4 regions of the Microbacterium sp. PA5 genome follow, and region 1 is predicted to be linked to each of the others. Evidence: predicted binding sites of a transcription regulator. Region 1 holds the regulator's gene; each other region holds the start of a gene.

The links. The regulator HrcA, encoded in region 1, represses chaperone genes, less so after heat shock. The targets are predictions, from matches to a motif close to TTNGCACTCGNNNNNNNCGAGTGCNAA.
Region 2: a site for HrcA is predicted at 1,274-1,300, ahead of ACPWUT_RS12495 (Hsp20/alpha crystallin family protein). Genes of this name have one in related genera too.
Region 3: a site for HrcA is predicted at 1,634-1,660, ahead of groL (chaperonin GroEL). Genes of this name have one in related genera too.
Region 4: a site for HrcA is predicted at 2,252-2,278, ahead of groES (co-chaperone GroES). Genes of this name have one in related genera too.

The regions. Positions count from the first base shown of each region.
Region 1 covers NZ_CP187567.1:1,531,974-1,535,512, forward strand. Annotated here, with positions in the region: gene ACPWUT_RS07135 (16S rRNA (uracil(1498)-N(3))-methyltransferase) at 1-169, opposite strand, end outside; gene dnaJ (molecular chaperone DnaJ) at 174-1,286, opposite strand; gene hrcA (heat-inducible transcriptional repressor HrcA) at 1,328-2,365, opposite strand; gene hemW (radical SAM family heme chaperone HemW) at 2,427-3,539, opposite strand, start outside.
Region 2 covers NZ_CP187567.1:2,629,999-2,633,537, reverse strand. Annotated here, with positions in the region: gene ACPWUT_RS12505 (L-serine ammonia-lyase, iron-sulfur-dependent, subunit alpha) at 1-3, shown strand, start outside; gene ACPWUT_RS12500 (DUF559 domain-containing protein) at 91-1,053, opposite strand; gene ACPWUT_RS12495 (Hsp20/alpha crystallin family protein) at 1,373-1,828, shown strand; gene ACPWUT_RS12490 (DUF2804 domain-containing protein) at 1,990-2,970, shown strand; gene ACPWUT_RS12485 (TetR family transcriptional regulator) at 3,007-3,539, shown strand, end outside.
Region 3 covers NZ_CP187567.1:2,182,754-2,186,292, forward strand. Annotated here, with positions in the region: gene groL (chaperonin GroEL) at 1-1,598, opposite strand, end outside; gene ACPWUT_RS10320 (DUF3048 domain-containing protein) at 1,720-2,766, opposite strand; gene ACPWUT_RS10325 (cold-shock protein) at 2,795-3,001, opposite strand; gene ACPWUT_RS10330 (LytR C-terminal domain-containing protein) at 3,158-3,539, opposite strand, start outside.
Region 4 covers NZ_CP187567.1:554,128-557,666, reverse strand. Annotated here, with positions in the region: gene ACPWUT_RS02595 (ABC transporter substrate-binding protein) at 1-594, opposite strand, end outside; gene rarD (EamA family transporter RarD) at 778-1,710, opposite strand; gene groES (co-chaperone GroES) at 1,865-2,161, opposite strand; gene ACPWUT_RS02580 (THUMP-like domain-containing protein) at 2,320-3,507, shown strand; gene ACPWUT_RS02575 (hypothetical protein) at 3,511-3,539, opposite strand, start outside.

The DNA of each region.
Region 1 (3,539 bases):
CCACGGTGCCGCGCAGCCACGTGCCCTTGCCGTCGCCGAGGGTGACCGCCTCGCCCGCGCGCACCCGCCGCACCGCCGCGGCGTGATGCGCCTCCGCCCCGCCGAGCTCGACGAGGTCGCCCGCCTCGGCCGTGAGCGGCCCGTCGTCGAGCAGGAAGTGGAGCGCCACCGGATCAGCCGTTCCGGAAGCGGTCGCGCAGCTTCGAGAACAGTCCCTGATGGAACTCGGCGAGCCGCGGCGCGGGAGCCTTGGTCTTCTTGGCGAAGTCCTCGATGAGCGCACGCTGCTTCGCATCCAGGCGCGTCGGGGTCACCACGTGGACTCCGACCCGCAGGTCGCCGCGCTGCCCGCCGCGCAGCGGCGTGATCCCGCGGCCCTTGATGGTCAGCACGTCGCCCGCCTGCACGCCCGGGCGGATCTCGAGGTCGACCGGTCCGTCCAGCGCCTCGATGGTCGTCTCGGTGCCGAGGATGGCGTCGGGCATCGAGACCTCGAGAGTTGCGAGCACGTCGTCGCCGTCGCGGCTGAACACCTCGTGCGGCGTCACGGTGACCTCGAGATACAGGTCGCCGTTGGGGCCGCCGGCGGGGCCGACCTCCCCCGACCCGGGGAGCTGGAGCCGCAGCCCCGTCTCCACGCCGGCGGGGATGTCGACCGAGACCGTCCGACGAGCGCGGACGCGTCCCTGACCCGCGCACGTGCCGCACGGGTACGGGATGGTCGTGCCGTAACCCTGGCAGGTCGTGCAGGGCTGGGAGGTCACGACGTTGCCGAGGAGGCTGCGCACGGTGCGCTGGACGTTGCCCGATCCGTGGCAGATGTCGCAGGTGACCGGCTGGGTGCCCGGCTGGCAGCAGGAGCCCTGGCAGGTCTCGCACAGTACGGCGGTGTCCACCTCGACGTCGCGGTGGGCGCCGAACACGACGTCGCCGAGGTCGAGGGTCACCCGCACCAGCGCGTCCTGTCCGCGTTCGCGGCGCGACCGCGGCCGGCCGCCGCGGCTGCCGCCCCCTCCGAAGAAGGCCTCGAAGACATCGCCGAACCCGCCGAACCCGCCGGCGCCCCCGCCGAACGGGCTGCCGTCGCCGCCCAGGTCGTAGCGCTGGCGCTGCTCCGGATCGCTCAGCACGTCGTAGGCGTGCGTGACGAGCTTGAATCGCTCCGACGCGTCCTCGCCGGGGTTCACGTCGGGGTGGAGTTCGCGCGCCAGCCGGCGGTACGCCTTCTTGATCTCGTCGGGCGTCGCCTCTCGCGACACTCCGAGCACCTCGTAGTGGTCAGCCACTTTCGCCTTCCTGCCCGTGCGGGCGCGGTCGTCCGGATCCGTCAGCGGGACGTGTCGTCCTCGTCCAGCAGCCGGCTCAGATAATGCGCGACGGCGCGGACCGCCGCGAGATTGGTGGGATAGTCCATGCGGGTCGGGCCGAGGACGCCGACGCGGGCCCGGGTGCCCGTGGCGTCGTAGTCGCCGGCGATCACCGATGCCTCGGGAAGACCGAAGGGCTCGTTCTCGCGGCCGATGCTCGCGGCGAGGCCGTGCTCGTCGGCGACCATCTCCCCCATGAGCCGCAGCAGCGTCACCTGCTCCTCGATGGCCTCGAGCAGCGGGTAGATGCTGCCGCGGAAATCCGACTCCCTGCGGGCGAGGGTCGCGCTGCCGGCCATCACGAGCTTGTCCTGGCGGAACTCCTCGAGCTCCTCCGCCACGATCAGCGCGACGGTCCGCAGCGCCTGGTCGAGACGGTCGCCCGCGGCGGGGCCGGCGAGGAACTCCGCCACCGCCTGCGCCCCGTCGCGCACGCTCTTGCCGGTCACGAGTGCGGCGATGTCGGACTTCACCCGCGTCACGTCGGACTCGGACAGCTCGTCGCGCAGGAAGGCGAGGCGCTGCGACACGCGGCCGGTGTCGGTGACGACGATCACGACCACGCGCGAGGCGCCGAGGTGGACGAACTCGACGTGGGACACGTTCGCTCGCGCGAACGAGGGGTACTGGACGATGGCGACTTGACCGGTCAGCTGCGTGAGCGAGCGGACGGTGCGCACCAGCAGGTCGTCGAGATCGACCGGACCGTCGAGGAACGACGCGATGGCGGAGCGCTGCGCGCCGGTGAGGGGCCGGAGCTCCGCGAGATGGTCGACGAAGACGCGGTAGCCCTTGTCGGTCGGCACGCGCCCCGACGACGTGTGGGGCGCGGTGATGAGCTCCTCGTCCTCGAGCAGCGCCATGTCGTTGCGGATCGTGGCCGCCGAGACGCCGAACTGGTGCCGATCGACGATGGACTTGCTGCCGACGGGCTCGTTCGTGTCGACGTAGTCCTGCACGATCGCACGGAGGACTTGAAGTCCGCGTTCCGAAACCATCGTCACTCCTCTCGCCGTCCGGGTGCTGGCACTCGCCTTCGCTGAGTGCCAATTCTACCGCTCAGACGGTCAGGGCGCGCACGACGGCGTCGGCGAGGAGTCGTCCGCGCAACGTCAGCACGATGCGGCCGTGCACCGCCGCGGCTCCGTCGATCAGCCCGTCGGCGATGAGCGACGCCACCGCGCGGCGCCCCTGGCCGCTCACCTCCGACACCGCCAGTCCCTCGGAGATCCGCGACCGCAGCAGCACGCTCTCGAGACGCCGCGCCGCCTCGTCGGGGCGCTCCCGGCCCGCCGCGGGCGAGGTGTGCGACGCGAGCCGCTGGGCGTAGGCCGCCGGATGCTTGACGTTCCACCAGCGCAGCCCGCCGACGTGGCTGTGGGCCCCCGGACCGTAGCCCCACCAGTCCGCGCCCTGCCAGTACGCGAGGTTGTGGCGCGAGCGCTGCGACGGGTCGCGCGCCCAGTTCGACACCTCGTACCAGGCGTAGCCGGCCTCGCCGAGGAGAGTGTCGGCGAGCTCGTACATGTCGGCCTGCAGGTCGTCGTCGGGCGCGGTCACCTCGCCGCGGCGGATCTGGCGCTCGAGCTTGGTGCCCTCCTCGATGATCAGCGCGTAGGCGGACACGTGGTCGGGCGAGAGCGCGATCGCCGCCGTCAGCGACCGACGCCAGTCGTCGAGGCTCTCCCCGGGGGCTCCGTAGATGAGGTCGAGGCTGACGTCGAGCCCGGCACCGCGGGCCGCCTCCACGGCGGTGCGGACGTTGACCGGGTCGTGCGTGCGATCGAGCGCGGCCAGAACGTGCGGCACGGACGACTGCATGCCGATCGACAGACGCGTCACGCCCGCGTCGCGCAGCTGCACCGCCAGCTCCGGCGTCACGGTGTCGGGGTTCGCCTCGACGGTCACCTCGGCGCCGGGGGCGAGCCCGAAGCGGGTGCGCACGCCGTTGAGCATCCGCGCGAGGTCGCCGCCGGGGAGGAGGGTCGGGGTGCCGCCGCCGAAGAAGACCGTGGTGGCCGGCCGGAGCGGTCCGCGCGCCGCGAGCACCGCGGCCGACAGATCGATCTCACGGAGCACCTCGTCGGCGTAGGCGTCTTGGCGCGCGCCCCGCAGCTCGGTCGCCGTGTAGGTGTTGAAGTCGCAGTACCCGCAGCGCACGCGGCAGAAGGG
Region 2 (3,539 bases), 1.1 Mb from region 1:
TGACGCTGCGCGCTCGCCCGTGCTCCGCTCGCGAAGGTGACGCAAAAGCGCCCCTCCGCGCCGCGGAACTGCTCGTTCGCGCCACCTTCTTCACCGATGCCGCCCCAGCGCGGCGCGCACCAGCTCGACCGCCCGGCCCTGGCGGAGGTGCGACGACGTGACGCGCACCACCTCCCAGCCGGCGGCGGCATAGGCGGCGTACTTCTCGAGGTCGCGGTTCCACTGGGTCCGGCTCGTGCGGTGATGGTCGCCCTCGATCTCGACCACCACGCGGTGCTCGCGATAGACGAACTCCGAGATGCCCAGCAGGCGTCCCGACGCGTCGCGCATCTCGACGTCGAGCTCGGCCGGCGGCAGCCCCGCGTCGGCGGCGTCGAGCCGGAAGAGCGTCTCGAGCGGCGACATGCTCCCTTCCCGGATGAGGGGGAGCGCGGTGCGCAGCCGCGCGATGCCGCGGCGCGGCCCGGCGTCCAGGGCGGAGCCGAGCTGAGCACGCGTGGCGAGACGGGCGTCGGGGTGCGGGACGCCGGAGCGTCCGCGGGGGATGCGCACGATCGCGTCGCCGAGGACGACGAGCTCCCGCACCGAGAGCTCGCGCCCGAGCATCGCCCAGGTCGACGCGGGGCTGCCGAGCGGCAGGCCCTCGCACTCGCGGACCCTCACGAGGTGCCCCTCGACTTTCACCCCGCGCACGCCCCGCCCGCGCGGTGCGCGCGCCGGCGCGATGACACCGACGTCCAGGTCGTCGCCGGGGTCGAGGGGGAGTCCGTAGAGGATCGCCGCCGTGCGACCGGTGAAGAAGGCGGACGCCGTGAGGAGCGGCGCGTAGGCGCGGGCCCGTCGCCATTCGCGTTCTCGTGCGCGTCGCCCCCGAGCGAAGGGGTCGTCGGGGTCGTCCGCAGGCGCCGGGCCCGATCGAACCCGCACGCCGTGAAAAGGCGCGTGGAGATCGCTCGCCCCGAGGCGGGCGCGGGAGACACCCCGTTCGAGGCCTGCGCGGGTGCGGAACACCTCGCCCAGCGAGTCGGGAAGCGGCGCAGGTCGTCGCGGCATCCCTCACCCTCCCGCCAGTTCCGCCCCCGTCCCGCCCCCTCCCCACCCCCACTTCCCCTCGCGCCCCACGCTCGCCCTGGGGAGGAGCCCCCACACGCCCGACGGCCTCGCGGATGTGGCGCAAAGGCGCCCCTCCGCGCCGCGAAACCCCCCATTCGCGCCACCTTCCGCGCCCCCTCGACGGCGAGCGGTGGAGGCGGTGTTCGCTGGGCGAGAACCGTTGGCACTCTCGGGGGGCGAGTGCTAATCTGGAGGCACTTGAGCCGATGTGACTCAAGTTTGAGACCACAACATCACACGCACAGAAAAGGAGAGAACCATGGCCACGTATGACCCGTTCCGTGACCTCGACCGCCTCGCGTCGAGCCTCTTCGACTCACGCCGCGGGCCCCGCCGCATGCCGATGGACCTGTACCGCGACGGCGACCACTACGTCCTGTCCGCCGACCTGCCGGGCATCGACCCGGGATCGGTCGACATCGACGTCGACGGTCAGCTGCTGACGATCCGGGCCGAGCGCACGCTCGCCGCCGGCGAGGGGGTCAAGTGGATCACGCGCGAGCGTGAGGCCGCCAGCTTCCTGCGTCAGCTGAACCTCGGTCAGGGCATCGACAACGAAGGCATCGCCGCGACCTACAGCAACGGCGTGCTCACCGTCACCATCCCCGTGAGCGAGAAGGCCAAGCCCCGCAAGGTGGAGGTCGTCGCCGACGGCGCCGCGCCCACCATCCGCGCCCACGAGGGTGCGGAGGAGCCGCAGCCCATCGAGCAGTAGCGCTCCGCTGCACACCCCGCCAGACCGCCCCGTCGCCCGCCGACCGGGGCGGTCTGCTGCGTCCAGGGCTATGATCGGCTCACCCGAACGGAACGTCAGCGAGGACGCCCGATGACCGAGACCGCCGCGCTGCGCAGGCATCCCTGTCTGGGGCGTGCCTGATGGAGCGCGAGCTGGTCGCGCCCGTCTCCCTCACTGCGGCGGACGGCCGGCTCAACGCCGACGCCATCGGCTTCGCGCGGCGTCCGCTCGTCGACACCGCCGGGGTCGACGGACGGCGGGGCTGGGGGCGCACCAAGCGGTGGGAGTACTGGAACGTCATCACGCCCACCCACATCGTCGCTCTCACGGTGTCGTCGCTGGACTACGCGGCCGTCCACGAGGTGTGGGTGTTCGACCGGGCGACCCGGCGCAGCCGGGGGAGGACCGCCACGGTCATCCCGGCGCACGACGTCGACCTGCCGCCGTCCCTCGGAGACGGGGCCGCGATCGCCCGGGCCCGGGACCTCGCGATCTCGGTGACGCCCGGGACCGAGTCGTGGCGGCTGTTCGCCGAGATCCCCGACGCCTCCTTCGACATCACCGTCGTCCGCCCGCCCGGCCACGAGTGCCTCGCGGTGGTCGTGCCGTGGTCCCGGCGGCGGTTCCAGTACACGGTCAAGGACGTCGCGCTGCCGGCCTCGGGCACCGTCGTCGTCGACGGCGTCGAGCACCCGGTGCCCGCCGGCTCGTGGGCGGTGCTCGACCACGGCCGGGGACGGTGGCCGTACGACGTGCGGTGGAACTGGGGCGCCGGCGCCGGGGTCAGCGGCGACCGCGTGGTCGGCCTGCAGGTGGGCGGGAGGTGGACCGCGGGGACCGGATCGACCGAGAACGGCGTGCTCGTCGACGGCATCCTCCACAAGATCTCGGAGGAGCTGCGCTGGGACTACGACCTCGCGCATCCGCTCCGGCCGTGGCGCGTGCGCGGCGGGGGCCTCGACGCCACGCTGACGCCGTTCCACGACAAGCACTCCGCCCGGAATCTCGGCATCCTGTCGGCGCGCACCCACCAGTGCTTCGGGGTGTGGGAGGGATCGTTCGAGGGGATGGCGTTCGAGGGGATCGAGGGCTTCGCCGAGGACGTCCACAACCGATGGTGAACCGCGGCGCCGCCGCCGGTGACCTAGGCTGACGCCATGGCCGAGCACGCCGTCCCGCCGCCGCGACGTCGCGGTCGCCCCCGTGGGGGCTCCGATGCTCGGAACCGCATCCTCGCCGCCGCGACGGAGGAGTTCTCCGAGAACGGCTACGACGGGGCCACCATGCGGGCCATCGCCACCCGGGCGGGTGTCGACTCGGCGCTCGTGCACCACTACTTCGGCACCAAGGCGGACCTGTTCACCGAGATCGTCGGCGCGCCGATCCGGCCGGACCTCGACATCCCCACCCTCCTCGCCGGCGACCGGGCGCGGCTGGGCGAGGCGATCGTGCGCTACATCCTGGTCCGCTTCGAGCAGCCCGAGGTGCGGCGGCGCGGGGTCCTGCTGCTGCGCAACGCGATCGGCAACCGCCTGGCGACGCCGCTGCTGGCGGCGTTCCTGTCGCGCGAGCTGCTCGGGCGCATCACCGCCGAGCTCGGCGGCGCGGACGCCGAGCTGCGCGCGAGCCTGGCGGCGTCGCAGGTGGCGGGCATGCTGGTGGCGCGCTACATCCTCAAGCTCCCGGGGAT
Region 3 (3,539 bases), 650 kb from region 1:
GGGTCGCCGGCCGGGGCCGACACCTTCTCGGGCTTGTCGGCGACGACGGCCTCGGTGGTGAGGAAGAGGCCCGCGATGGACGCCGCGTTCTGCAGCGCCGAGCGCGTCACCTTCACCGGGTCGTTGATGCCGGCAGCCAGCATGTCGACGTACTCGCCGGTCGCGGCGTTGAGGCCCTGGCCCGCGGGGAGCTCGGCGACCTTGTTCGCGACGACACCCGGCTCGAGGCCGGCGTTCAGGGCGATCTGCTTCAGCGGCGCCTCGATGGCGACCTTGACGATGTTCGCACCGGTCGCCTCGTCGCCCGTGAGCTCGAGACCGGCGAACGCCTTCTTGCCGGCCTGGATGAGGGCCACGCCACCACCGGGGACGATGCCCTCCTCGACGGCCGCCTTCGCGTTGCGGACGGCGTCCTCGATGCGGTGCTTGCGCTCCTTGAGCTCGACCTCGGTGGCCGCGCCCGCCTTGATGACGGCCACGCCGCCGGCGAGCTTGGCGAGGCGCTCCTGGAGCTTCTCGCGGTCGTAGTCGCTGTCGGTGTTGTCGATCTCGCGCTTGATCTGGGTCACGCGACCCTCGATCTGCGCCGAGTCGCCGGCACCCTCGACGATCGTGGTCTCGTCCTTGGTGACGATGACCTTGCGGGCACGACCGAGCAGGTCGAGCGTCGCGTTCTCGAGCTTGAGGCCGACCTCCTCGGTGACGACCTGGCCGCCGGTGAGGATCGCGATGTCCTGCAGCTGCGCCTTGCGGCGGTCGCCGAAGCCGGGGGCCTTGACGGCGACCGACTTGAAGATGCCGCGGATCTTGTTCAGCACGAGGGTCGCGAGGGCCTCACCCTCGACGTCCTCGGCGATGATGACGAGCTCCTTGCCGTCCTGGATCACCTTGTCGACGATCGGCAGGAGGTCCTTGATGTTGGAGATCTTCTGGTTCGCGATGAGGATGTACGGGTCCTCGAAGACCGCCTCCTGGCGCTCCGGGTCCGTGACGAAGTAGGGGTTGATGTAGCCCTTGTCGAAGCGCATGCCCTCGGTGAGCTCGAGCTCGGTGCCGAAGGTCTGCGACTCCTCGACGGTGACGACGCCCTCCTTGCCGACCTTGTCGATCGCCTCGGCGATGAGCTCGCCGATCTCGGGGTCGCCGGCGGAGATGGATGCCGTGGCGGCGATCTCCTCCTTGGTCTCGACCTCCTTGGCGTCTTCGAGCAGCTGGGCGGTGATGGCGGCGACGGCCTTCTCGATGCCCTTCTTGAGCGAGATGGGGTCGGCGCCGGCGGCGACGTTGCGCAGGCCCTCGCGCACGAGCGCCTGGGCGAGGACGGTGGCGGTGGTGGTGCCGTCACCCGCGACGTCGTCGGTCTTCTTGGCGACCTCCTTGACGAGCTCCGCGCCGATCTTCTCGTACGGGTCGTCCAGCTCGATCTCCTTGGCGATCGAGACGCCGTCGTTGGTGATCGTGGGGGCGCCCCACTTCTTCTCGAGCACGACGTTGCGACCGCGGGGGCCGAGCGTCACCTTGACGGCGTCGGCCAGGATGTTGAGGCCGCGCTCGAGACCACGGCGGGCCTCCTCGTCGAAAGCGATGATCTTTGCCATGTGTGTGTCGTCCCTCCCGGACGTAGGCGATGTCTTTAGCACTCAACGAGAGCGAGTGCTAAATCATTCTGGCACTCGACCATGGCGAGTGCAAGCCGCCGAGCCGGGCCGCGCCCGGGGTCTAGAGGACGACCTTCACCGATCCGCGTTCCGGGACGAGCTCCACCCAGGTGTTACCCGGAGCCAGCGTCACCACCGCCCCGTCGAGGTCCTTCAGCACGATCGGGGTGTCGCGACTCTTCTTCGACCACGTGACGCGGATCGTGCGGCCGTTCGCCGAGACCGTGCCCTTGCCGGTGCCGATGAGCCGCGTGCGCGGAACGGTGCCGTAGTCGACGGGAACAGTCAGCGTCACCACGTTGCTCGCCCGCAGCTGTCCGCCCTCGGCGGAGCGGTCCTTCACGCCGTCCTGCCACCGGAGGTACCGCTGGGACTCGCCGTTCCAGCGCCAGGTGCGCTCGGACTGGGACGAGAAGACGATGTCGAGCCCCCGCGTCTTCCGGCCGTTCGCGCCGGCGGACGATGCCGCTGCGCTCTCCGCATACGCGAACTGCGCTGTGGGCGGATCGATCTTCTTGTAGGCGGCGCGCAGCTCCTGTGCCCGCACGACCACGTTGTGCGGCGCGCGCTTCGCAGACGATCGGAACATGTACCGGTCGTCCTTGCCGCCGTGGATGGACGTGTGGAGATCGGTCGCACGGATCATGTCGACGAACTTCCGCTTGCCGCCGGAGAAGGCGATGATCCCGCCGAGGGGCCCCACGATCTCCGGGTCCATGGGCCGGATGCTGCGGATCGGACCGATCTCCTTCGGCACATCCGAGAACCAGACGGCGACGTACCGCGTGATGCCGCCTTCGACGAGCTCCTCGAACACGATGTCCGTGTGCTCGAGCCCCCACTGCGGGCGCGCGTCCCAGTGGTTGTCGATCTTCGCGGCGAGCGCCGGGCCGGTGATCTCGGCCAGCGGCACCTCGGTCCCCCGCAGCGGCGATGCGCCGGTCGTGGGCGTGGGCGTCGGAGTCGGGGTCGGCGTGGGTGTCGGCGTGGCGGTGGCGGACGGCGTCGGGGACGGCGCGGCCTCGGTCTGAGGCGTGCAGCCGACCAGCGCCGCCGCCGCGAGCGAGAGCGCGGCGAGGGCGGCTGCGGGGCGTGGGGGAAGGTTCACCCGGGCAGGATAGCCGAGCGAGATGACGTCACGCCGTCACGACGCGGACCGACTCGGCCTGCGGGCCCTTCTGCCCGGTGCCGACGGTGAACTCCACCGTCTGGCCCTCTTCGAGCACGCGGAAGCCCGACATGTCGATGTTGGAGTAGTGGACGAACACATCCTGGCCGTCGACGACCGTGATGAAGCCGAAGCCCTTTTCGGCGTTGAACCATTTGACGGTGCCCTGCGTCATGTTTTCTTTCCCGTCATGCGAATCTCGTGAAGCGGTGGAACGTGGCAATGCTAACGACGCGCCCGGCAGCCGATCCGCCGTTCGCGCAACTGTTGACACGGCTGAACCGAAGTCTTCACACGCAGGAAACACGCGCCCGTCCGCGGGCGGAGGAGGTCAGTCCGAGGCGCCCGCGGCGCGGTCCAGTCCGAGGACGATGACGAGCTGCTTCAGTCCCTCGCCGTCCTCGTACGCCTCGCTGAACTCGATGTCCGCGCCGCCGATCGCCTGCGCGAGCCCGCGCGCGGCGCCCTCGTCGTCGGCGGCGGCGTAGAAGACCGTGGTCCGGTCGAAGTCCTGGGAGCCGGCATCGCCGACGGTGACGTCGTTGGCCGACCAGCCGGCGGCGATGACGTCGGCGCTGACGCTCGCTCCCAGCTCCGAATCCGTCGTGGCGTTGAGGATGAGGATCGTGTACGACGTGTCGACCACCGGCTGCGCGGTCGGCCCCGCCGTCGGCATGACGGCGCCGGTGGGTGCCGCGCCGAAGCGACCGCCC
Region 4 (3,539 bases), 980 kb from region 1:
GTCGTTCAGGTAGATCGACGCCACGTTCTCGTGGCCGTCCTCGGCGATCAGGTTTCCGAGCACCTCGCCCTGCAGGACGTCCGAGGGAGCGGTGCGCCAGTAGAGGCCGTTGTCGTCCCAGGTCGTGAAGTCGGCCGACGTGTTGGCCGGCGAGAAGGTGATGATGCCCGCCGAGACCATGTCGTCGAGGAAGAGCTTCGTCACACCCGACGAGGCGGCGCCGATGGCGGCGGACACGCCCTCCTGGATGAGGCGGGGAGCGGTGGTCTGCCACGCGTTGTTGGTCGCATCGCCCGAGTCGCCCCAGACGATGTCGTCCATCGTGAGACCCGTGGTGTCGGCGACCTCGTTGATGTCCGCGGCGGCGAGACCGACACCGGCCTCCTCGGGCGGGCCGAGGAAGGACAGGCTGCCCGACTGCGGGAGGATCGTGCCGATCTTGAGGGTCAGATCGCGCGTCTCGACGGGCGCCTCGGACGAGGTCTCGGTCGGGGTGGTGCCCCCGGCGCAGCCTGCGAGGACCACGGCGCTGGCTCCGGCGACGGCGATGGCGCCGAGGACCTTGCCCGCACGCGAACGTGTGAAGACGGTCATGTTGCTCCTTGCTATGGATGAACAAGGGACGACCTCGGGTGCCGTCCCAGTTGGGAATAACCTAATCGCCACGACGCGTCGCCAATGTTGCGATCCGTTAACGCTGTGATACGGCATGGTCACGATGCGATAACGGCACCGCCGGACCCGCTCCTCCCGCCTGTTCCCGGGCGGGGAGCGCTCTCAGGAGGGCTCGGCGACGACCGGCCGGCGCGCGTGCCGGAGCGAGTCGGCCATGAGGACGACCAGCGCCAGCCAGACGAGCCCGAAGCCGATCCAGCGCTCCAGGGGCATGGGCTCTCCCATGATCCAGGCACCCGTGATGAACTGCAGGATCGGGGCGACGAACTGGAGCAGTCCGATGACCGTCAGCGGCGCCCGGCGGGCGCCCGCCGCGAAGAACAGCAGGGGCGTGGCCGTGACCGCTCCGGCCAGGAGCAGCAGGAGCGTGTGCCCGGCACCGGCCTGCCCCATGGTCAGCCCGGTGGTGGTGGCGACCACCACGAGCTGGACGAGGGCGACCGGAAGGAGCCACAGCGACTCCAGGGTGAGTCCGCTGATGGCGTCGACGCTCGGGCCGATCTGCTTCTTGACGAGACCGTAGGCGCCGAAGCTCGCGGCGAGGGTGAGGGCGATCCACGGAAAGGCGCCGTAGCCGACGACGATCACGACGACGGCCAGCACGGAGATCCCGATGGCGACCCACTGGGCGATCCGCAGCCGCTCGCCGAGCACCAGCACGCCGAGGAGCACGGTGACGATCGGGTTGATGAAGTATCCGAGCGAGCCCTCGATGACGTGACCGGTCAGCGTGCTGATCAGGAAGACCTGCCAGTTCACGTAGATCAGCAGTCCCGCCACGATCGTCCAGACGACCAGGCGCGGCGTGCGCAGGATGGCCCACAGCTTCGCCCACGTGCGCGTCACCGTCAGCAGGATCGCGCAGAACGCCAGCGAGAGGATGATCCGCCACGCGACGACCTCCCACGGCCCGGTGGGGACGAGCGTCAGGAAGTAGAGGGGCATGAAGCCCCAGAGGAAGTAGGCGATGAACGCGAGGACGCCGCCGCGCACCTGCTCTCCGTCGTCTCGGGTGGCGGAGGAGCGGGGTGTCATGGGTCCAAGCCTAGGACGGTCATGACCACCCGAGCCCCGGCAGGGTCGACGGGATCCTGCCGATCGTCGCGGTCCGCCTGCCACGACGCCCGGACCCCGCCGACGACGAAGGGCCCCGATGCGTCGGCATCGGGGCCCTTCGAGACGTCTGCGATCAGCGGACGACGACCGCCAGGACGTCGCGCGCGGACAGGACGAGGAACTCGTCGCCGCCGAACTTGACCTCGGTCCCGCCGTACTTGCTGTAGATCACCCGGTCGCCGACGGCGACGTCGAGCGGCACGCGGTTGCCGTTGTCGTCGATGCGACCCGGGCCCACCGCGACGACCTCGCCCTCCTGGGGCTTCTCCTTCGCGGTGTCGGGGATGACCAGTCCACTGGACGTGACCTGCTCAGCCTCGACCTGCTTGATGACGATGCGGTCCTCGAGCGGCTTGATGGAAACCGACACGGTCTACCTCTTTCTTGCTTCAGGGGTCTGTGCTTCAAGACTCGTTAGCACCCGCACACTTCGAGTGCTAACGCCAAGTGTAGAGCGCCGCTGGCACTCGTGCAACGCGAGTGCCAGCCGCCTCCGCGCGGGGTCGGGCGCGCACGTAGGCTTGCCGGGTGGACCACGCCGAGCTCGCGACCCTCCTGACTCCTCAGGCACTGCGCCTCCTCGACGACCTCGGTCCGGTCGACTCCACGGCCGACGTGGCCGCCGCGGTCTCGCGGCTGCGCGCCGCAGGCATCGCCCCGGAGCTGGTGTCCGCCGTGGTGGGGCAGGCGCGTCTGCGCACCCGCGCGGGCGCGAAGTTCGGCCCGTTCGCCGCCCGCATGCTCTTCACCCGCGCCGGACTCGAGCAGGCGTCACGGCTCTCGATGGCCGCTCGCCACGCGGGGCGCTTCCGCGACGCCGGCGTCGCCCGCGTCGCGGACCTCGGCTGCGGGATCGGCGGCGACGCCCTGGGCCTGGCCGGCATCGGACTCGATGTGCTCGCCGTCGACGCCGACGAGGTCACCGCCGCGATCGCCGCCTACAACCTCGCGCCCTTCGGCGGCGCGGCCGTCGTGCGCCACGCCCGCGCCGAGGAGACCGACCTCTCCGGCATCGACGCCGTCTGGCTCGACCCCGCGCGCCGGTCCGCGGGCCACGGTGAGACCCGGCGCACCCGTCCCGAGGACTGGACGCCGTCGCTGGAGTGGGCCCTGGACCTCGCGGCGCGGATGCCGGTGGGCATCAAGCTCGGACCCGGGCTCGACCGCGCGGCGATTCCCGCCGGCGTCGAGGCGCAGTGGATCACCGTCGACGGGTCCACGATCGAGCTGGTGCTCTGGTCGGGGATCCTCGCCCGACCGGGCGTCTCCCGTGCGGCCCTGGTGGTGCAGGGCGACGCCGCGCACGAGCTGACCGCGCCCGCAGACGCCGACGACGAGCCGGTGCGCGCTCTCGGCGCCTACGTGCACGAGCCGGCCGGCTCGGTCATCCGGGCGCGGCTCATCGGCGAGGTCGCCAGACGGCTCGACGCGGGGATGCTCGCCGACGGCATCGCCTACCTGACCTCCGACGCCGAGCTCACGAGCCCGCTCGTCCAGTCCTTCCGCGTCCGCGAACAGCTGCCCTTCGACGTGAAGCGGCTCGGCCGCGCCCTGCGCGAGCGGGGCATCGGCACGCTGGAGATCAAGAAGCGCGGCGTCGACGTGGATCCGGCCGCGCTGCGTCCGAAGCTGAAGCTCGCGGGCGATGACTCCGCGACCCTCCTGCTGACGAGGGTCGACGGCAGCCGGGTGGCACTGCTCGCCGACCGGGTCTGACGCTCAGCCGAAGAGCGGTCCCTGCGTGGAGG